2 regions of the Planococcus rifietoensis genome follow, and region 1 is predicted to be linked to the other one. Evidence: predicted binding sites of a transcription regulator. Region 1 holds the regulator's gene; the other holds the start of a gene.
The links. The regulator NrdR, encoded in region 1, represses ribonucleotide reductase genes. The targets are predictions, from matches to a motif close to AACACNATATATNGTGTT.
Positions count from the first base shown of each region.

Region 2: the regulator NrdR is predicted to act here: its motif matches at 2,982-2,999, upstream of AUC31_RS06215 (vitamin B12-dependent ribonucleotide reductase).

Region 1 is NZ_CP013659.2:1,067,490-1,075,378, reverse strand. It holds gene dnaI (primosomal protein DnaI) at 344-1,282, opposite strand; gene AUC31_RS05205 (replication initiation and membrane attachment family protein) at 1,283-2,653, opposite strand; gene nrdR (transcriptional regulator NrdR) at 2,666-3,142, opposite strand; gene speD (adenosylmethionine decarboxylase) at 3,264-3,647, opposite strand; gene AUC31_RS05190 (glyceraldehyde-3-phosphate dehydrogenase) at 3,959-4,978, opposite strand; gene coaE (dephospho-CoA kinase) at 5,088-5,684, opposite strand; gene mutM (bifunctional DNA-formamidopyrimidine glycosylase/DNA-(apurinic or apyrimidinic site) lyase) at 5,694-6,563, opposite strand; gene polA (DNA polymerase I) at 6,577-7,889, opposite strand, start outside.
Region 2 is NZ_CP013659.2:1,271,433-1,279,321, reverse strand. It holds gene AUC31_RS06215 (vitamin B12-dependent ribonucleotide reductase) at 391-2,949, opposite strand; gene AUC31_RS06210 (rhodanese-like domain-containing protein) at 3,338-3,718, shown strand; gene gcvPB (aminomethyl-transferring glycine dehydrogenase subunit GcvPB) at 3,759-5,231, opposite strand; gene gcvPA (aminomethyl-transferring glycine dehydrogenase subunit GcvPA) at 5,224-6,591, opposite strand; gene gcvT (glycine cleavage system aminomethyltransferase GcvT) at 6,619-7,719, opposite strand; glycine riboswitch at 7,868-7,889, opposite strand, start outside.

The DNA.
Region 1 (7,889 bases):
GGAGCTGAACAGGCGATTCAGCTTTTCTTTTTTTCCACACAAAAAGCCCCATCCCAAAAGGGACGAAGCTCTGTTCGTGGTTCCACCCTTCTTCTCTTCCGCACAATCTTTACGCACGGAACGAAGCTCTGCATCGGCTAACGGGCCGGTACCGTCGCCTGCTACTGGAGTTCGCAGGCGCTGCTCAAAGGGGGTAAACAAAAACGCTGTGCCGGGAAGCTTTCAGCCGTGTCTTCCCTCTCTGTGTGCCATGCGTGATCGCTCATGTCCTTGTCATTGCATGTAAATCATTATTGATGATTCTTACTATACGATGAAAAAAATCAAAAGGCAATAGTTTCTCTTACTTGTTGCGGCGGTTTTCGCCTTCAAGTTTGACTGGGACGGTCAATGCCTGAATCCGTTCCATGATGCGCGCTGCTTTTAAGTCTTCTTTTTCGCCGCGCTGTGAATAAGTCAAATGGTGCGCAAGTTCGGAGTAGCTAAAGTTCGAACTCATGAAGGTCGGCAATTTCTCCGCCATCCGGTAATGAAGGATCGTACCGAGCACTTCATCGCGTGTCCAGCTCGACATCGCTTCAGCTCCGATATCATCGAGCATGAGCACATCGGCTTTTTTGACGTATTCTATTTTTTCCTGCAGCGTATGGTCACCAATCGCTTGTTTCATTTCGCGCATGAATTCCGGTACGAACACAAGAACCGTTTTCACATTGATCTCCGCGAGTTCATTCGCGACCGCGCTCAACAAATAGGATTTGCCAGTTCCGAACTTGCCGTATAAATACAAGCCTTTTTCCGGAAGCGAATCCGGGCCTGTCGCTTTCTCTAGAAAATCATCAACTGCGCGGAAAGCTGGCAGCCTCCGGTCATCGAGCTCGAAGTTTTCGATTCTCGCCGCCATCACTTCTTTTGGCATATACATGCTGTGGATCAAGGAAGAAGCATGGCGTTTATTATCTTCAGCGGTTTTCAACCGGCATTTAGTGTACGAGATGCCGATATTGCCCCGCTCCAATACAAGATTCGGTTCGAATCCTTTCAGATGATTGATGCAGCCACCGAGGTTCGGGCATTTATTGCAGTCATGCGATTGGTCGATATATTCGTATAGCTTGCCCATGCCTTTATCCACTGTCGGCCCGTCGATTTCCTCTTCGTGTTCTTTAAGGAATTTTAGGACGCCGGGATGTTCCATTACTTCTTTCTTCATTGCATCATAGCGCTCGGAAAATGAGGGCGCATTGACCACTCGCTTCATCGTTTCACGAATCGGTTCCATCTAATCACCCTTTCTTTTCTTCAACGCAAGCTTCGCAAGCAATTTCTGTTTTTCCTGTTCGAGCTGTTCACTTGAAGCTCCTTGTCCAGGTGTTTCCACTTCGTCTTTCTTATTGAACCATTCAGGCAACTTTTCTTCGCGGATCGGCTTGCGTCCGGAAGATGCTGCGCGTTTCGGTGCGGCGCTTGATTCATTTTTCCATTTCATATACTGCGTATGTTCGATGCGTGCAAATTCCATTGCCTGCTTGGCTGTCGTGACATTTTTTCTCAGCCAATGCGATGCTATTTTTTCTACATACGCTTTTGTTAGTTTCATATCGGTGCGCAATAAAACATATTGAAGCAATACGTTGACGACAGCCGGTTCCATGCCATGCTGCGTCACCAATTGATTCGCCAACTGTACGTCAGCCGGCAGTGGTTCTTTGCCGTCTGCGATATCGCGCAGCACTTGAAGCGGCGATGCCGACTCCAAATATGCGATCAATTCGTCTTCTTTATTTGCAGGCGCTTGTTGTGCATCTGGTTGCGGCGTTTTCGGTTCTGCCGTTTTGACAGGCTCGAGTTTAGGCGCAGTCGTCGTGACGGTCATTTTATAATAATCGGAAGCTGCTTTGCGCAATCCTTCTTCATCTATCCGGTAATCATCTTCGATCGCCAGCAATACGACTTTTTGCATTTCAAGCGGGCCGAAACCGTAGAGGAACGACAGCTTTACGATAAAGTTGCGGATGGACGGGGTCAATACGCGCTTTGGCACGAGTTGTTCAGACAGGCCTTGGCGCAGCAACGCAAAATCAAAGTCTTGATCTATTTCATATTCCCCGTCCGTCCGTGATTCAAGCTCTTTTTCGTCTGCCGGATAACCCGACTTCGCGTGTACCGGCTGGAAGATATCTGTGAAAGTCCTGGAGACTTCTGCATATCCTTCAGCAAGCGGCGCCTGGATGACAAAACGATCGCGGACACGGCGATACGACGATTCACCAATTTTACTGAACAGGAACATCGACAATAGCGGGTCGGCAAAAAAGGTTTTCGGATCGAGCGGCGGGCACAGTTCGTATACGAACGAACGGTTTTCCCCGTCTTTTCGAAAAGTCTTCAATAAACCGATTGCTTCGAGTTGAATGCGGGATTCGAAAATCGCTTTGACCGGTTTTCCGAGCGTGTTCATCAATGTATAATGCGTCGAATCCTCAGACCGCATTTCGCCATCTGCCCAAAGTGTCAAGTAGAGGGAAATGGCATCTGACCCGACCATCGGCTGATAAAGGAGCGTCAGCAACTGGCGGTCGTAATTGGAAAATGGATATGGCATGCGGATCCGGTACAAGTCGGCGGGCTGAAGTTCTTTGTACATTGTCATGTGGTCACCGCCTTATTTGCTGTCCTTGTCACCGGGATTGCGGTCAAGCAGATCTTTCAGTTCATCGATAAAGACCGTAATGTCTTTGAACTGGCGATAGACCGAAGCAAAGCGGACATAGGCCACTTCATCGATATCCGCCAACCGGTTCATGACCAATTCACCGACTTCTTCCGATTTCACTTCAGGATTGCCGCTCCGGCGCAATTCTTTTTCGATATCGAAAACAACTGCTTCAAGCATATCAAGTGACACTGGCCGTTTTTCACACGCGCGGATCAAGCCGCGCAACACTTTCTCGCGGCTGAATTCTTCACGGGAACCATCTTTTTTCACGACGATCAGCGGCATCTCTTCTACTTTTTCGAATGTGGTGAACCGGTAACCGCATGCTTCACATTCACGACGCCTGCGGATTGATTTCATTTCATCTATTGGCCGCGAATCTACAACGCGGGTGCCGTTATGCTGGCAAGCTGGACATTTCATGGTAGACATCTCCCCGAAAATTCTCTATCTGGTAGTAACAGTATAACAAAAAAATTCCCCATACATTAGAAAAAGCAGAGGATTTTCTCCTCTGCTTGTGTTTTGCGTTATTAGCGGTCAGTTACACCGTTAGTGATACTTTTGTCGCTCCGGCGCCGACTGGTCCCATGCCGCGTGGCAATTCAGTTACTTCGCTTTGCTTTGAATCCAAAGCTTGTGCAATGTAATCTGCTGCAATTGTTGGATCAAGATCTCCGCAAGTGTACACATCGACACTCGCGTACCCGTGTTCCGGGAAGCTGTGGATAGTCAGGTGTGATTCCGAAATGATGACTACGCCGCTAACACCCTGTGGTGCAAATTTATGAAAAGCGACTTCGCGGATTTCCGCACCTGATTTGAGTGCTGCATCAACAAAAGTCTTTTCGATATAGTCCATATCGTTTAATTTGTCAAAATCACACTGCCAAAGTTCTGCGATTACGTGACGTCCCATAGTTTCCATGGTTCGTTTCCCCCTTTGATAACATTTTGGTTTTGCGCAAAATATTCAAAGTTGACTACCACGGGGGAAAGTTAGTCCAGAGAGGTCCTAACCCTTTAAGCAGTCATAAGAATAATAATATACGCTCCTAATTCCTTGCTCTACATAATAAATAGAATTGAGAAGTGGCAGCCGTTTTTGGCTACGATTCATAGTATATGATGAATGTTTTCGAAATGCAATAAATAAATGCTCCAACGGACATTTTTTTTAATACAACAACAAAAAAGATTCCGCTATTCTAATAAGAAGAAAAGCGGAATCTTTTTGCATTATTTTGAAGCGACAGCCATAGAATTGGCTACCTTTTTCATTAAGTCGACAACGCGGGCCGAGTAGCCCCATTCGTTATCGTACCAAGCGAGCACTTTCACTTTGCGGTCGCCCATGACAATGGTAGTCAAGCCGTCAACGATTGCAGAACTCGGGTTCGTATTGAAGTCGATCGACACAAGTGGCTCCATCGTCAAATCGAGGATGCCCGCTAGCGCCCCTTCTGATGCTTCCGTGAAGGCACGGTTGACGTCTTCTACCGTCACGTCCTGTTGGACATCGACGACAAGGTCGACAAGCGACACATTCGGCGTCGGGACACGAAGCGCCAAACCATGCACTTTCCCTTCCAGTTCAGGAAGAACCAAGGACAAAGCTTTTGCAGCTCCTGTCGAAGTCGGGATAATCGACTGTCCACAAGCGCGTGCGCGGCGAAGATCCTTATGCGGGTTGTCCAAGTTCTTTTGGTCATTGGTGTACGCATGGACAGTTGTCATCAATCCGTTTTCGATGCCGAATGCATCATTCAGCACTTTAGCGACAGGCGCCAGGCAATTCGTCGTGCAGCTGGCATTTGAGATGATGTGGTGTTTTTCGACATCCAATTTGTCATCATTGACGCCCATCACAATGGTGATGTCTTCGTTTTTTCCAGGAGCAGTCAAGATGACTTTCTTTGCTCCCGCATCCAAATGAAGCGCAGCTTTTTCACGCGAGTTGAACTTGCCCGTCGCTTCGATGACGATATCGACGCCCAATTCGCCCCATGGGAGTTCCAATGGGTCGCGCTCGTTAACCAATTGAATACGCTTTCCGTTTACAACCAACGCATTTTCTTCCGCTTTCACTTCACCGGAGAAGGTACCGTGATTTGTGTCATACTTAATCAAGTGAGCAAGTGTTTCTGCCGGATAACCGGCGTTGACCGCCGAAATTGTCACGTCATCCATCAAAACTGCTTGTCTGAAAACCATACGGCCGATGCGGCCAAACCCGTTAATTGCAATCGAAACTGTCATGTATTTGTCCCCCAATTAAATAAGTCATACTCATATTTTCAATTCGATATATAGTATAACACATTATTCGGTTTAGAGAACCTGAAAACGAAAGAAAGCGCATACTTTTTTACGGATGTGTCTGCCAATTGGCTAATATGCGCATTAATTGGTGCTTGGTGTGTTCAAGAGAACCGTTGTTATCGAGCACTTCGTCGGCTCCTTGTTCTTTGACGCTGATCGGCAGCTGTGACGCAATACGCGCTTTTGCCTGTTGTTCGGCCAATCCATTGCGCTCCATGAGCCGTTTTAATTGCTCCTGCTCCGACACGCTAACGACTAGGATCTTGTCGACCATGTGTTGGAGTTTGCTTTCGAATAACAGTGGAATGTCCATGATAACGGTTTCATATCCATCATCCAAAAATGCTTGGCGCTGCCTAAGCATTTCCCGGCGTATTGCCGGGTGGATGATGTCATTCAATTTTTTTCTGCTCGCCGGGTCGTTGAAGATGATTGATCCGACTTTTTCGCGGTCCATCGACCCGTCAGCGCGTATCACTTCCGCGCCAAAAGCTTGCTTGATGCTATTCAATGTTTCCGTTCCCGGCTCGACAACTTGTCTGGCGACCAGATCTGCGTCAACGACCGGATAACCCAGTTCCTTGAGCATTTGCGAGACGGTGCTTTTGCCGCTCGCGATGCTGCCGGTCAATCCGATGATCATGTAGTTTCCTCATTTCTGGCAAGACGGGCAGTAAACAGACGCCCGGCTCGCGATTTTCACTGTTTTAGTTTCCGTTCCACAAACCGTGCACGTCTTCTTGCCGTACATGCCAAAACGATTCTGCATGCTACCTGATTCCCCGTTGATATTGCGGTAATCGGAAATCGTGCTGCCGCCTGCTTCGATGCTCTCGAGCAAAATAGCGGCAATAGCCTGGAACAATTCAATTTTGCGTTTGCGGCTGATGCGGCTTGCTGCGCGTTTGGGATGGATCTTCATGCGGAACAGCGCTTCAGTGGCATATATATTGCCGCATCCCGAAATGACGGTGCCGTCCATAATGACTTCCTTGATCGGTTTGTTGCGGAATTTCGGGCTTTCCGATTGCTGCAAAAACCATTCCAGGGCTTCGTCGGCAAAAGGCTCCGGCGCCATCAATAAAAGCGGCGGAAAATCCGCTTCAGTCCCAAGCACTCGCATTTCCCCGAAACGGCGGATATCTGAGAACGCCAATAAGTTGCCATCATCGAGCGTCAGCACCACATGGACGTGGCGCCTGAACTTGTCTTCTGGGATCGCCAGCAGGCTATCGACAAAAAACCATGCACCCGACATGCCCAGATGGTTGACGAGCAGAAATTCCTGCTCGTTTTTCATGGTCATGTAAATATATTTGCTGCGCCGTTCGACAGCGAGAATTTGGGCACCAGTGAGGCGCTCTTGAAAGTCATCCGCTTCGATGCGCTTCAAGATCGCTTCTTTGCCCGATTGTTTTGATTTTCGGATCGTATCGGACACATCGACCGAGACGATGCGTTTGCCGATCGACACGGGGCGGATTTGCCGGACCACCCCTTCTACTTCCGGAAGTTCCGGCATCGCACATTCCTCCTTACTTTGTATCGTACCAAGTATCGCCTGATGCGATATCGACTTTCAATGGCACATTGAGTTTCACGGCCGACTCCATCACTTCAGGAACCAATTCCATGAGTTTTTCTAGTTCTTCGGCAGGCGCTTCAAAGATCAGTTCATCATGCACTTGCAAGATCATCTTCGACTGCAGCCCTTCGCGTTCAAGCGCGATATCCATTTCGATCATCGCCTGCTTGATGACATCGGCCGCACTTCCCTGAATCGGCGTATTCATCGCGGTACGTTCCGCAAAACTGCGCAAATTGAAGTTCGAGCTATTGATGTCCGGCAAATAGCGGCGGCGGTTCATCAAGGTCGTGACAAAGCCGTCTTTTTTCGCCTGTTCCACAATGGATGTCATATAGCCTTGTACGCCCGGGAAACTCGCCAAATAGCGTTCGATAAAGTCAGCCGCATCTTTACGGGTGATGTTCAAGTTTTGCGACAAGCCGTAGTCGCTGATGCCATAGACGATGCCGAAATTGACCGCTTTGGCCGCGCGGCGCATGTCGGAAGTCACTTCTTCGAGCGATACACTAAAGACGTCACTGGCTGTTTTCGTGTGGATATCCAGATCCGACTGGAACGCTTCGATCAAGCTCTCGTCTTTCGACATATGGGCAAGTACGCGCAATTCGATCTGTGAATAATCCGCTGCGACCATTACCCACCCAGGTTGTGACGGAACGAACGCTTTGCGGATCTTGCGCCCTTCTTCCAGGCGCACTGGGATGTTCTGCAAGTTCGGGTTCGTGGAACTAAGCCTGCCGGTTGTCGTCAGGGCTTGCTGGAAACGCGTATGGACTTTGCCGTCCTCGTGAATCTCTTTCAATAATCCTTCAATATACGTCGACAGCAATTTACCGAGCTGGCGGTACATCAGGATATGATGGATGATTTCGTGTTTGCCTTCCAATTTCTCAAGCACATCCGCTGCAGTCGAGTAACCGGTTTTAGTCTTTTTGATTGCCGGCAAGCCCAATTGCTCGAATAAGATAACCCCAAGCTGCTTCGGCGAGTTAATATTGAATTCCTGTCCGGCAAGCGCATAGATTTCCTGTTCGATCATGCCAAGCTTGCGTTTCAATTCCACGCCCATGTCAGCCAATTGGCCGCGGTCCACTTTGACGCCGAGCGACTCCATTTGGCCGAGCACTTTTGCAAGCGGCAGTTCCAATTTATCGTATAAGTCAAATTGTTCATTTTCTTCCAGTTTTTTGACCACCACGGGGCGCACGTTATAGATTGCTCTCGCTTTTCTCGCCATATGCTCATTCAAGTCAGCCGCTT
Region 2 (7,889 bases), 200 kb from region 1:
TCAATTCGCGGCAAGCCAGAAGACGGGCTTAAGAGCGGACATAAAAAAAGCGGAAGCCTATTATGGGTTCCGCTTTTTCAGGCTGTCGAGAAACTCAGGAAACCGTATTTTCCGAAGCTTATCGCTCGCTTTCCGTGGGCTCGCACCCAAGCCTCCTCAGTCGCTGTGCGCCTTGCGGGGTCTCGGTCGTCTCGCTGGTCCACAGGAGTCGAGCGAACACTTCTCCAAATACTTAGAAAGATCATTGATTATTGAATGTAGAAAAATTGACTCCATTCTAATTCGTAATGGATTAATAGACTTCTTCAACACTCTGAAAAAGCGGAAGCCTATTTTGGCTTCCGCTTTTTGTCACTGGAGGATATGGCTCCGGCTATTTGAAGTTTTTTGTTACAGTCCGCATTTCAATTGGGCTGCACAGTTCGTGCATGTATTGCATCCGCCCATTTCTTCCACTGTCCCTTTACGGCAGACAGGGCAGGTATTGCCTACTTCCGATCCGATCGTAACATTGGTCGAGCGCAAGTCTTGGATCGTGTCGATCAAGACGACCGGACGTTTGCCGGTATCTTCTTCGGTATGGTCTTCTTCGAACGTGTTGTCTTCAGCCTTCAAAGTCAATACTTGCGAATCACGGCTGCCGTCGACGTAGACTGTGCCGCCTTTGGCACCGCCTTTGTAGAGACGCTCATAGACACCTTCAACCTGTTCGACGGTATAGCCTTTTGGCGCGTTGACCGTTTTCGAGATTGAGGAATCGATCCAGCGCTGGATGATGCACTGGACATCGGCATGCGCTTCAGGCGCAAGGTCCATCGACGTGACGAACGCTTCCGGCAAATTGTCTTCGTCTGCATCCGGATTGTTCTTCAAGTATTCACGGACAATGTCCGCTTTTACTTCGATGAATTTCCCAAGGCGCCCGCTGCGGTAGTAGGTAAATGAATAGTACGGTTCGAGTCCTGTCGATACGCCAACCATCGTACCCGTCGAGCCTGTCGGCGCAACCGTCAATAGATGAGAGTTGCGGATCCCTTTGTCGAGCACCGCTTGGCGGATTTCTTCTGGCATCCCTTGCATAAAGCCGGTTTCGGTAAATGCGCGGCGCAAGTTCTCTGTTTCTGCATCTGTTTCGCCGACAAGGAACGGGAAGCTGCCGCGTTCTTCAGCGAGTTCTGTAGATGCTTCGTACGCTGCAACTGCAATCGTTTTGAAAATCTCATCGACTAGCTCGTTGCCTTCCGGGGATCCGTATTCACGGTCCGAATAGATGAGCAAATCGGCAAGGCCCATGACGCCAAGGCCTACACGGCGTTCGCCGAGCGCCTGGATACGGTTGTCTTCCAGGAAATAAGGCGTTGCATCGATGACGTTGTCTTGCATACGGACGCCGACACGCACGGTTTCTTTAAGTGCTTCAAAATCAACTTGCTTCGTTTTCGGATCTGCGAAGCGTGCCAAGTTGACGGCTGCCAAGTTGCATACGGAGTAAGGCGCAAGCGGCTGTTCACCACATGGGTTTGTCGCCACGACTTTTTGGCCGTAGGCAGTGGCATTTGTTTTTTCATTGGCATTATCGATGAAGAAGATGCCGGGCTCTGCGGAATAAGTTGCGCATACATTGATCAAGTTCCATAGTTCGCGTGCTTTGATGACGCGGTATGTGCGGACTTTATGGCCCATTTTTTCCCAATCGCGGACATCGCCAATCTTATGCCATTCTTCGTTATAGACCGCCATTTCTTCTTTTGAATACGATTCAACTGCCGGGAAGCGCAATTCGAAATCTTCGTCTTTTTCGACTGCTTCCATGAAGTCTTTCGTCAAAGTGACGGAAATATTGGCGCCGGTGAGGAATTCTTCGTTATGAACGGAGAATGTGCCGCCGTCGCGCAGTTTCGTTTCTGCATCGCGCATGATTTTTTCGTTGAATCCGCCCATGCCCGGAATGGTCCGGTAGTTGAGCAAGCCTTGGTACATCGCTTCTTCCTGTTCAGTTAAAGGCTTGAATTTCAATTTATCGTTCGCCAGGCGTTTGATCGTTTCGTCTTCGGTGTTTTCGATCAAATAGCGCAAAATACGCGGGTTTTGCATTTTGGAAATGATGAATTCCGCGATATCTGGATGCCAGTCAGCAAGCATGATCATCTGGGCGCCGCGGCGTGAACCACCTTGTTCGACCAGATGCGTCAGTTTCGCGATATCGTCAAGCCATGAAACAGAACCGGATGATTTGCCGTTGACGCCACGAGCGAGTGTATTGCGCGGGCGAAGTGTCGATCCATTCGTCCCGACACCGCCTCCGCGGCTCATGATTTCCATCACTTGCTTGCGGTGGTCTGAGATGCCTTCGCGCGAATCGGCGACAAATGGCATGACGTAGCAGTTGAAATACGTGACGTCGGTGTCAGCGCCTGCCCCGTAAAGCACACGGCCGGCAGGAACGAAATTCAGGTTAACGAGCTGCTCGTAGAATTTCGTGAACCACTCGCTTTGCTTTTCAGGGGTTTTCTCGACTGCAGAAAGCCCAGTGGCATTGCGTTTGGCGATTTGCTCGTAAAATACTTCGAGCGGTTTTTCGATGACATCGATCGGCCGATTAACGATGCCTTGTTCTACTTCTTCAGGGTTGTCGATGGCGCTACGGTAATCTTCTTCGATCCACACACGTGCTTTGTTCGCGTCTTGGTCGATCGAGACGATGTAACCGAGGCCGCGCGCTGGAAATTTCGGGTCTTCTTTGACCGTCAACACGACGAAATCGCCCGGCTTCAACGTGCTTTTGCTCGTATCCTTGAAGGAATAGCGGTCGATCATGACCAGGCGGGATACGCCTTTATGCGTTTTCTTCATGTCTTTCGTTACCGCGTGGACTTGCGGGAAAGCTTCGATGTCTTTGTTCAGGGACTCGACGTTTAATGTATATTCGGATTGTGTGGCGGAAACCATTTGACAAATCCTCCTTTATATTATATGTGGTTAACACTATATATAGTATTATTACATTTCCCATGATACTATATATTGAAACTTACTCGCAATAACATTTTTCTGATGGAAAATTTTCGCGACTGGATAATCGAGCAATGGCAAGGGTTCTGCGTTTTCCCTTTCGTCAAAATGAGACGAAAGACACGTATGTTCGCATTATTCAGCACAAAAATCGATTTAATTTCCTGTGGAGAGCACTTGACAACTGAAAGTCCAGACGCCACGCGCTTTCCGCCCGCTAGCTTCACAGGATTGCCTCTGATTTGCCCAGATTACTGTAACATAGCCATTGAATATCCGTCACCTTATCTCTTATAATGAGTAAGTATAGAAAGGGGCAAGAACAGTGGAATTATTGTATATCACATTGGGTGTCGTCATCGCCATCCTCATTTTTGCGGTCGTCTCCTTCCTCCGCATCCGCAAAGCGGTCACCGATCTGAACCAGGAAGAATTCATCCAAGGCTACCGAAAAGCGCAGCTCATCGATGTCCGGGAACCAAAAGATTTCGCAGCCGGCCATATTCTCGGGGCGCGCAACATCCCGCAATCGCAATTGCGCCAGCGCTACAAGGAAATCCGCGCCGACAAACCGGTCTACCTATATGACCAGAACGGGGCAAGAAGTGGACGCGTCGCGTTGTTCCTGAAGAAAAAAGGCTATGAGCAATTGTTCCAATTGCAAGGCGGCTTCAAAAAATGGACAGGCAAAATCAAATCTAAATAATCAAAAACCCCGGAAGCATTTGCTTCCGGGGTTTTTTAGGTCATTCACTGTCTGTCGGTTTTTGGTAACGAAGCACCGGCTTGCGGGCTGCTTTCGTTTCATCCAGTCGGTTGATGACCGTCGTATGCGGCGCATTTTGGACGATCTCCGGATTTTCTTCCACTTCACGGGCAATCTGGATCATTGCATCGATAAAGTCATCCAATGTTTCTTTCGATTCTGTTTCCGTCGGCTCGATCATCATGCCTTCTTCCACATTGAGCGGGAAGTAAATTGTCGGCGGATGGTAACCAAAGTCAAGCAGGCGTTTTGCCATGTCAAGCGTTCTGACACCAAGCTTCTTCTGGCGTCGGCCGCTCAAGACAAATTCATGCTTGCAGTGGCGGTCGTACGGCAAATCGAAATGTGGCGAGAGCCTTCTCATCATGTAGTTGGCATTCAAGACGGCGTATTCGGTTACTTTTTTCAAACCGTCCGGCCCCATTGTACGGATATACGTATAGGCGCGCACATTGATGCCGAAGTTGCCATAGAACGGCTTGACGCGTCCGATAGATTCCGGGCGGTCGTAATCAAATGTAAAGCCTTCATCGGTCTTGATGAGGATCGGCTTCGGCAAATACGGAATCAGGTCAGCTTGAACGCCGACCGGGCCAGATCCTGGGCCCCCGCCGCCGTGCGGGCCTGTGAAGGTTTTGTGCAAGTTTAAATGGACAACGTCAAAGCCCATGTCGCCAGGGCGTGCTTTTGACATGACGGCGTTCAAATTCGCTCCGTCGTAGTACAGCTTGCCGCCGACTTTGTGGATGATCGAAGCCATTTCAAGGATATCTTCTTCAAAAAGGCCGAGCGTGTTCGGATTTGTCAGCATGAGAGCCGCTGTGTCGTCGCCGACCACGCGCTTCAAGTCTTCCAGGTCGACAAGGCCGTGCTCGTTCGATTTAACAGTCACTGTCTCGAATCCAGCAACTGTCGCAGAAGCTGGGTTCGTTCCGTGGGCAGAATCCGGCACGATGACTTTCGTGCGGTTAAAATCACCGTTCGCTTCGTGGAAAGCGCGGATCATCATGAGGCCTGTCCATTCGCCGTGGGCACCCGCGGCCGGCTGAAGCGTCACTTCATCCATGCCGGTAATTTCCTTCAAATGTTCCTGAAGGTCATACATCAATTCCATCGCACCTTGAACAGTCGATTCTTCCTGCAGCGGGTGGATGTTCGCGAATCCGGAGTAACGGGCAACGGATTCATTGATTTTCGGATTATATTTCATCGTGCACGAGCCAAGCGGATAGAATCCGGAATCGACACCGTGGTTGCGTTTTGATAGCGCCGTGTAATGACGCATGATGTCGAGTTCCGAGACTTCCGGCAATTCGGCAAATTCTTCGCGAACTAGCTCTTGGCCGAGCAATTCAGTCAAATCCACTACCGGCACATCAAGTTCCGGCAAGCTGTAGCCGACACGGCCTTGTTTGGTCATTTCAAAAATGAGTGGCTGGTTGTCTTTATGCATGGGAAGCCTCCGTTTCTCGCACGAATGCATCTATTTCTTGTACAAACGCGTCGATTTCTTCTTTAGAACGCTGCTCAGTGACCGCAATCAACATATGCCCTTGCAACTCGTCATAGCTCAAGCCGAGATCGTAGCCGCCGATCATGTCTTTCTCAAACAAAGCGGCATTCAACTCCTTGACCGATGAGCCGACTTTGACGGCAATTTCATTGAAATGGGCGCCATCGAATGCGATCTCGAAACCGGATTTCTTCAGCTGCTGCTTCATATAATGCGTTTTGGTGATATTTTGCACCGCAATTTCCTTCGCGCCTTCTTTGCCGAGCGCCGTCATGGCAACAGACGCTGCCAAAGCATTCAAGGCTTGGTTCGAGCAGATATTCGATGTCGCTTTGTCGCGGCGGATATGCTGTTCCCGCGCTTGCAAAGTCAAGACGAATCCACGTCTGCCTTCATCGTCTGTCGTTTCGCCGACAAGGCGTCCCGGAACTTTGCGCATCAATTTTTGCGTTACGGCGAAATAACCGCAATGAGGCCCGCCGAATGCTTCCGGAATGCCGAAAGGCTGTGCATCGCCGACGGTAATATCTGCGCCGAATTTACCTGGAGGCGTTAACGCCCCAAGTGCCAGCGGATTGGAGGATACGGTGAAAAGAGCACCCGCTCCATGGACTATCGTTTCGATTTCCTTCAAGTTTTCCACTTGACCGAAAAAGTTCGGATATTGAATCATGACAGTTGCCGTGTTCTCATCGACCATTTCTTTTAAGGCGTCGATATCCGTGCGGCCATCTTTGAGCGGAACCTCTACAACATCAATTGACTGGCCGAGTGCATACGTGCGGACAACGTCTCTCGACTCCGGATGGACAGCACGGGAAACTAGGATTTTCTTGCGGCGCGTCTGGCCGGCTGCGAGCATGCCCGCTTCTGCGAGCGCTGTCCCCCCGTCGTACATGGATGAGTTCGCGATATCCATGCCGGTCAGTTCAGCGATCATCGTCTGGAATTCAAAGATCGCCTGCAATTCCCCTTGCGAGATTTCCGGCTGGTAAGGCGTATAGGCTGTATAAAATTCAGAACGGGAAATGACGTGATCGACAACGATCGGTTTGTAATGATCATAAACACCTGCGCCGAGGAACGATGCGTAACGGACAGAATCCGCATTCTTGCCGGCAAGCTGTGCCAGTTCTTTCGTCAAGGCCGATTCGGATTTTGCAGGCTTGATGTTGTATTCGCCTTTAAAGCGTACTTTTTCAGGAATGTCCGAAAACAATTCATCGATCGATTGGACGCCGATCGTCTTGAGCATGTCTTTTTCATCTTGGGAAGTCATTGGTAGATAGCGATGTTTCATCGTGTGCAGTCCCCTTCTTTATTCGGATTATTTAGAGCGTTTATAAAATGGCGCTGCGATAATTTTTGCTTTAAGCCGCTTATTGCGGATTTCAACATCCACTTCCGTGCCCAGCTCGTTATGCTTAGCATCCAGCAAAGCCAGCCCGATATTCTTTTTCAATGTCGGCGACTGTGTACCGGTCGTGACTTCGCCGATTTTCTCATCGCCCTTGTAAACTGCATAGCCATGGCGCGGGATGCCCTTGTCGATCATTTCGATGCCGACGGATTTGCGGGGTACCCCGGCTTCTTTTTGATCCACTAAAGCCTGTTTCCCAATAAAGTCGGATTCTTTTTTCAATTTGACGGCAAAACCAATGCCGGCCTCAAGCGGTGTGATGTCTTTTGACAATTCTTGACCGTATAGCGCAAGCCCTGCCTCAAAACGCAGCGTATCGCGTGCACCGAGTCCTGCCGGCACGAGGCCTTCCGATTCACCTGTTTCTAAGATACGGTCCCATAGAGCCGTGACGGCTTCTGGGCTGCCGTAGATTTCGAACCCATCTTCACCTGTGTAGCCGGTGCGTGAAACCAACACTTGCTGCCCAGCGACTTCTACTTGGTCCTTGAAGCGGAATGGGCGGATCGCCGATAAATCTTCTTTCGTCAACGCAGCCAATACTTTTTCAGCCAGCGGCCCTTGCAGCGCAAGCAGGCCAAAACGTTCTGAGGCATTATCAAGTTCGACTTCGCCTTCGCGATGTTTTTGCATCCATTCGAAATCCTTGTCGATATTCGATGCATTGACCACCAGCAGGTAGCGCTCATCTTCGAGTTTGTAGACGAGCAAATCATCGATCGTGCCACCATCTTCATAACACATCGCCGTGTATTGCGCCTGGCCGTCCTGAAGCTTTGATACATCATTGGTCAGCAATTTCTGTAAATAAGACAGGCTGTCCGGGCCCGAGACGAATATCTCGCCCATATGGGAAACATCAAACAATCCCGCTTTAGTGCGGACTGCTTCATGCTCGTCCTTGATGGAAGAAAATTGCACCGGCAATTCCCATCCGCCGAAATCAATCGTCTTGCCGCCGTAGCGGGCATACGAGTCAAACAAAGGTGTTCGCTTCAATTGTCCCAATCTCTTTCCCTCCTGTTTTCAAAGCACACAAAAAAGGACAGAAAATCCCCTTTATAAGAAAAGGGAATTCTCTGTCCTGGCACCTGAAAGTTTACCGTAACGGCTTTCCTCATCGGTAGCTGCACATCGTCAGCGTTCTCCAGAGATGCGTCCTGTACGAGTCTTTTTGC